3 regions of the Paenibacillus sp. QJM3NY_38 genome follow, and region 2 is predicted to be linked to each of the others. Evidence: riboswitches for the same ligand, from Rfam matches in the RefSeq annotation. Region 2 holds a riboswitch; each other region holds the start of a gene.

Evidence for each region. A riboswitch is a leader RNA that binds a small molecule or an ion and turns the genes downstream of it on or off. The one in region 2 is predicted to bind thiamine pyrophosphate.
Region 1: it holds a riboswitch for thiamine pyrophosphate, as region 2 does, so the genes downstream of both, AC0VZ8_RS22150 (YkoF family thiamine/hydroxymethylpyrimidine-binding protein) here and AC0VZ8_RS28475 (ECF transporter S component) in region 2, are expected to answer to the same signal.
Region 3: it holds a riboswitch for thiamine pyrophosphate, as region 2 does, so the genes downstream of both, AC0VZ8_RS03105 (ABC transporter substrate-binding protein) here and AC0VZ8_RS28475 (ECF transporter S component) in region 2, are expected to answer to the same signal.

What each region holds. Positions count from the first base shown of each region.
Region 1 is NZ_CM149665.1:4,814,223-4,816,421, reverse strand. It holds gene AC0VZ8_RS22160 (nucleotidyltransferase domain-containing protein) at 1-275, shown strand, start outside; gene AC0VZ8_RS22155 (YjcZ family sporulation protein) at 393-491, shown strand; gene AC0VZ8_RS22150 (YkoF family thiamine/hydroxymethylpyrimidine-binding protein) at 564-1,169, opposite strand; TPP riboswitch at 1,255-1,357, opposite strand; gene AC0VZ8_RS22145 (nitroreductase family protein) at 1,542-2,144, opposite strand.
Region 2 is NZ_CM149665.1:6,147,547-6,149,745, reverse strand. It holds gene asd (archaetidylserine decarboxylase) at 1-615, opposite strand, end outside; TPP riboswitch at 780-892, shown strand; gene AC0VZ8_RS28475 (ECF transporter S component) at 984-1,613, shown strand; gene AC0VZ8_RS28470 (ABC transporter ATP-binding protein) at 1,606-2,199, shown strand, end outside.
Region 3 is NZ_CM149665.1:700,630-702,828, forward strand. It holds gene AC0VZ8_RS03100 (MTH1187 family thiamine-binding protein) at 1-155, opposite strand, end outside; gene AC0VZ8_RS03105 (ABC transporter substrate-binding protein) at 245-1,276, opposite strand; TPP riboswitch at 1,391-1,502, opposite strand; gene AC0VZ8_RS03110 (VOC family protein) at 1,676-2,059, opposite strand.

The DNA of each region.
Region 1 (2,199 bases), 1.3 Mb from region 2:
TGAAGAGTCCCCGAAGCGATGGCGAAAAATGGTTTACGGTGCACAAAATAGCTGCGATTCTCTGTGATTTTGTACTTAGGGTGAACCGGGAGTGGACGGGTGAAGGGAAAACGCTGTTCCGCCTGTTTAACCGCTTTGACACAATCTTAGGAGAGCGATTGGAAGCAGCGCTCGCGGCGATGTATCGCCAAGATGATCCTTCTGTTCTAATGGCATTTACCGAGGAAATGCTCCGTCCGTACGGAGGGAAACTTCTCATCGGTTATGAGGAATAAAATATCGTTGCCAATAGATAAAGAGAGGTACATTAGCCGTGACGCTAGCAAGGCGCGGGAAATACTATAATAGTGTGATTACATCACGTCATACTTTAAATCCAGGAGGGGATCTTCATGAGCGGAGTATATGGCGGCGGTGAATATGGCAATTCAGTAGGAATTATTTTGGTTCTCTTTATCCTGCTCGTAATCATCTTGAGTGCTTGGGTTTAAACCGTCAAGATTCTTGGCAGTAGTGACAGAAAAGCCCGGCGCATGCCGGGCTTTTGTCTGCCTCAATCGAACTCAATTCGATGCGGCTTTGACCGATGGGCTGTGGGCAGACACAACCGCTGTCATGACCAGATGACTGCTGTCGGATTGGATCGCATGCAAAAACGCCTCTTCAAGTGACCCGAACACCCGGGATAAGGACCCGTCCAACCGGCTGGCGTAATGAACGCCTCCGGCGAATGTACCGGCTGCCTTCGCACGATTTACCTCAGCGTAGATGACCTCCATATAGTTATCCGTACCCATGGGGTAAAGAGCGAATTGGCAGGCAGTCTCCATATCCGCATGTTCTCCGATGTCGTTGTTTAAGCGGGTCGAATCCTCAGTCATATATACATCGGCGTCCGTATCTCCGGGGCAGCCGATGGAATAAGTGCCATTAAAAACAGTGTGCACGCCACTAGCCGCAGCATAGGCGAATATCGCCCTTGTAACATCAAAGACATGCTCTGCACGTCCACGAATACAAGTGCTCACATCGTCTGTCTGAATCCACACCTTCCCCGTATCCACAGATTGCAGCGCGCCCAGGATGACCTCCACAAACCGGTCTGTCATGGGAAATACCGAAAACCGGCATCCCACGATCCGGCTGGTTCCGCAAACAAGCTCATTCATTGTCATTTCCTCCTCATTATATAAGTCCACGCCAAAAAAACCGCACCCCGTGAAGAAGGTGCAGTTATGCCTACGAAAGGAAATAAACATAAATGCTACACTTCCCCACGCTAGTATGACCTAGATCGGGTGATAAGGGTTAACGGCAGCCCGCCGTCTCTCAGCACATGGCACCCCTAGTACAGCCAACATCTTATGTAGTTGGTTAACCACAAGATTTGCCCCGGAACTTCATGTTATCGGTAGAAGTTCGAGGGTTCTTACCTGTGTAATTGTATCGTTTTGCCATCGGTTTTTCAATCTTTGCCCATTATAAAAACCGCCTGTCCCAGTTGCAGGAACTTAGGGAGGCGGCTTTTTTCATCTGTTTGATTAGTTATATACTTTCACGCGATCTTCAAGCGGTGCAAATTCTTTTTCGCCTGGTTCAGCAACCGGCTTACCGAAAGGCATTTGAGCAATCAGCTTCCAGCTTTCCGGGATGTTCCATTCGGCTTTTACTTTTTCGTCGATCAGCGGGTTGTAGTGCTGCAGGGATGCGCCCAGACCTTCTGCTTCAAGGGATGTCCATACTACAAATTGCAGCATGCCGTTGGATTGGTTGGACCATACCGGGAAGTTGTCGGCATAAGCGGCAAAGTTTTGTTGCAGCCCGGCAATGACGTTGTTGTCCTCGAAGAACAGTACCGTACCGTAACCAGCGCGGAATGAAGCCATTTTGTCGGCAGTGGATTTGAATGCTTCTTCATCACCAACAACTTCCTTCAGAATGCCTTCCGTCATGTCCCACAGTTTATCATGCTGTTCGCCAAGCAATACAACGACGCGTGCACTTTGGGAGTTGAAAGAAGACGGAGTATACTTAACCGCTTCGTTTACGATTTCCTGAATACGCTCGTCCGAGATAACGGATTCTTTGCTAATCCCGTAATAAGAACGGCGATTTTTGAGTGCAGCTGAAAAATCTTTAGACATTGAAAAAAAACCTCCTGGTGTAATCGAATTTGCATACGCCTGATTAGAAGATGTC
Region 2 (2,199 bases):
ACGGATGCTGCTTACGTTCATGGCTCCGACCTTCACGACGGCAACTTCGCCGAACTCATGCGCAATATAGGTAATGAGGCGCTCATTACGGCTGAGCACATGCCGGATATGGGTCATCGCAAAATCGTTCACGGGGTAAACGCGTCCCTTTAAATGCTCGCTTTCCGCCTGAACACCGGTTACAGGGGAATGAATGCGATGATAGTCGGTTGGGCTTAAATACAATACAAATGCATAACCGTTGATGTAGTTTTCCATTCTCGGTGATTTGGCGAGCAGCTCGCTCAGGGTATAATCCTGTCCCTTGACGCTCAGAATGGTGCCGGCGTTGACGGCGCACATCGCCGATATCGTGGCATCGACGGGGCTTACCATGGCATCGGCGGTGTCGTCTATGGCGCGCAGGCCTATTTTTAACCGGCGGGAAAAGAATTCGTTCAGTGAGCGGTATTCGTGGATTTCTTTCTCCGCTTCATGCGCCGGAATTTGATAAATTCGTATGAATGCAGGTATTAGATGACGGCTCAGCCGGCTGTGGGAACAATGCCCCATGATTCGGGACAGCCACTTGCGGGAGGACAGCTCAGTCATCAGACGCAGCAATTGTTTAGCCATGTCATTCTCCTTTGTGCATAGGTGTCAGCAATAAACGTTGGTGGAAAAGCCAATCACTCTGATATTGACATAGAATGAGCTGGAAATCAATAAATAGCCATTTTTGAAAAAAGGTTCTTGCTAATTGGAGAACGAATGTGTATTTTAAGATTAACATGAAACCGAATAGGGAATACGGGGGCTTGAGTGAATCAGGCTGAGATTGCAGCTGTTATCCGCTGTTGACCGTTAATCTGAACTGGGTAATGCCAGCGTAGAGAATATCCGACCCTGCCTACATAGGGCCTATTTTTCCGTCTGCGCGTTTTTCCAGACGGTTTTTTGTTGTGCTTACACAAAAATAGAGGTGGAGAGGGGAATGTGTGGTTATGGGAACATCTATGCAAGAGAAGTTGGGGGTTCAGCCCCGAAAAGGGCTGCGGTTAAGCGATATTTTGGTGACGGTGCTGGTATCGCTGGTGCTTGGCGTCATTTATCACTTCTGGGGTTCGGTTTACAATCTGTTAAAACCGCTGTTCTTTGAAGCGGATGAGTTGTTATACGGAATGTGGTTCGCTGCAGCCACGCTTGCTTACTTGCTAATCCGTAAGCCGGGAGTGGCCATCATTGCGGAAGTGGCGGCTGCCCACGTGGAAGTGCTGTTTGGCAGCGGCTGGGGATTGACTCTGCTACTGTATGGCCTCATTCAAGGACTTGGGGCAGAATTGGTATTCGCGGCGTTCCGTTATCGGAGCACCTCGGCGTGGACGCTGGCGATTGCCGGAGCAGGCGCAGCCATCGGATCGATGATCATGGACTTCTATTACAGCTATACCGATGACCTGCAGACGTGGATGTTCCTGGCCAAATACGGTATGCGGGTACTCAGCGGTGCCGTCATTGCAGGCCTGCTCATGCTCTTGCTGGCCAAAGCCTTGGACCGCACGGGCGTCACATCCCTGCTGCGTCCTGCGTCGAAGAAGGATTACGAAGCACTGGATGATCCGCGCCATGTCTAATGCCACGGTTAGCCTGGTTCCGGCTCAGTCCGCTGAGATGGTTCCGGAACCGGCGGTCTATGTGGAGGGATTGCGTCTGAAGTATCCGGGCGAGGAGCGACTGATGTTCAAAGACCTCTCCTTCTCGGCTGTCCGAGGGGAGAAGGTGTTGCTGCTCGGTCCGAGCGGCTGCGGCAAATCCACGCTGCTGCAGGTGCTTAGCGGGATGATTCCCCGCGCAACGGAGGTGCCGATGAAATGCGAGTCGCAGCTGGTTCCGCGCTCTTGGGGGTATGTATTTCAAGATCCGGATACCCAGTTCTGCATGCCGTACGTGGATGAAGAGCTGGCTTTCGTACTGGAAAATCTAAGTGTCCCCCGTGATGAGATGAAGGAGCGGATGCAAGCGGCGCTCCGCGAGGTGGGGCTTGATCTTGAGGAGCTTCATATGCCGATCGGGCATCTGTCCCAAGGCATGAAGCAAAGGTTAGCGCTGGCTTCGGCTCTGCTGCTGGAGCCGGAGGTGCTGTTCCTTGACGAGCCATCTGCCTTGCTCGACCCGGAAGGAAGGGAGCAAATCTGGTCCGCGGTGAAGGCCGTATCGGAT
Region 3 (2,199 bases), 1.8 Mb from region 2:
GCGAGCTCACCTTCCATGGTCGTTTCGAGTGCATGAACCTCGTATTTCACGCCTGATTCCTGAATGACCTTAATCGCTTCATCTACATAAGGGATGCTGTCGGCCCCGTTTGGCGTTCTCGGTATCACTTGAATGCTCAAAAGTGTATTCGCCATGTAAACTCATCCTTTCGTGCAAGCTATATTGATGGAAGAGAGCAGCCTGCTGCAAAGGCCGTCTCTCTTCTTTTTAAATAGAAATAACCTTATGGCTGCTCCGGTAAAAAATCATTGGTGAATGCGCGGTCCGCATCAAGTTCCTTCTCCAGCAGCTTGCGCTCAAACATCCAGTCGGCATATCCTGACCATACTTCGGCTTTCTGCTCGCCCCAGCGGGATGCATCATCCTGATAACGGGGGCTCAGCCATTTCTGGCTGGCGAGAACCAGTTCGGCATCCAAGTCAGGAACCGCCTTCGTAAGCAGAGCTGCCGCATCTTCAGGATGTTGAATCGCATAGTCGTATCCTTTTGAAGTCGCCCGCATGAACGCTTTGATAAGCTCAGGGTCCTCCTGGATCAGCTTCTCGTTCGTCACGATTACCGGTGTGTAATAATCAAGCTGCTCGGAGTAGTCCTTCACATAAATCATGTCAAGCGGCTCATTGCGAAGCTCGGCTTCAATCCCCGTCCAAGCATAGAAGATCCAGGCAAAATCAATGTCGCGTTTGACGGCCGTAAAATAATCGGCATCGCCCATATTGACCATATTCACCTTGCTGACATCGGCGCCATCGATCTCCATGATGGATTTCATGACGGCTTCCTCCACAGGTGAGCCCCAGCCGCCATAGGATTTTCCTTCAAAATCGCCTGCCTTCACGATGCCTTTGTCCTTGGGGGCGGCAAAGCCGGACGTATTATGCTGAATGATTGCTGCAATGGAAACGAGCGGCAATCCTTGCGTTCTGGCCAGCGTTACGCCTTCCTGATAACTGATGCCAAACGGCACGTTTCCGGATGCGACCAGCGTATCCGTTCCGCCTGCTCCCGGCTGGACGATCTGGACATTAAGCCCTTCTTCCTCATAATACCCAAGCTCCTTCGCTGCATACAGGCCGGTGTGATTCGTATTGGCGGACCAATCGAGCATCAGCTGCACGTCACGGAGTTTCCCGGAAGTCTGACTGCCTTCACCTTCGGCACCTGTCTTCTTGTTCTGTTCGCTTGTACCGCATCCGGACGCGAACATAAGCAGGACGCAAGCGAGAAGCAGCGGAATCCATCTTCCCTTCTTCATCGTTTCTTCTCTCCTTTAAGTTCTCTTTCTATTACCTCGCAACTCCACAAAAAAAACGCCCTGATGATATCAGGACGCATGACGGCGTAAGTGTATACCACGGCAAATAAATAGCTGCCGCAAACATGGGCTTCCTACGCTGGCATTACCCAGATCAGGTGTAAGGGTCAGTATCATATCGGATACACTCTCAGCCGGCCATATCCCAGCTCCCCCGGTATTTATGAAGTTTCGATCATTACATCCGCTATTATAGTCCTAACACACCAGACCTGTCTAGTTCGAAGAGGTACGAACGGGGCAGGTCTTTGCTTAGAACACTTATGCAAGGGGAAACATTAATTGATCCTATGAACCTTTCACGAGATAAAGTATTTGAATAAGGCTTCTACGTAGAGGTTAGCGCTGGAAGAACTCAATCCATTCCCCTTCGGGACCATGTACGAAGAAATAACGGAAACCATTCGGGAGCGTCACGATTTCCTCGTCCAAGTGAGGAACGTCAAGTCCTTGAACCCGGGCATATTCCTCTTCAATGTTGTCCGTGCTGACTGCAAAATGATGAACGGTGCCCTCGGCTGGCAGCGTGTCGCTGTATCCCTGAATAAGCTCGACTTCCGTCTCGTTGCTGCCATTAAACCCGAGGAACGCCAGCTGGATGACGCCATTCGTATGGGTCAGGCGATTCTTTAGTTCTAGTCCGACTACGGATGTATAGAAGGCGATTGTAGCTTCTAGGTCCCGGACAACAATACCGACATGATCTAAGCGTTTCTGTGACATGGTTCAACACCCTTTCCGATCTATATGAGATATGACTGAAATGTTATCACATAATCCCTATACGTCAAGTGGGAGTTGTGTTCATGCAGGGGCTGATAAAGATGATTTTTCTTTCATTTCCTCATCTTTACTTTTGGATG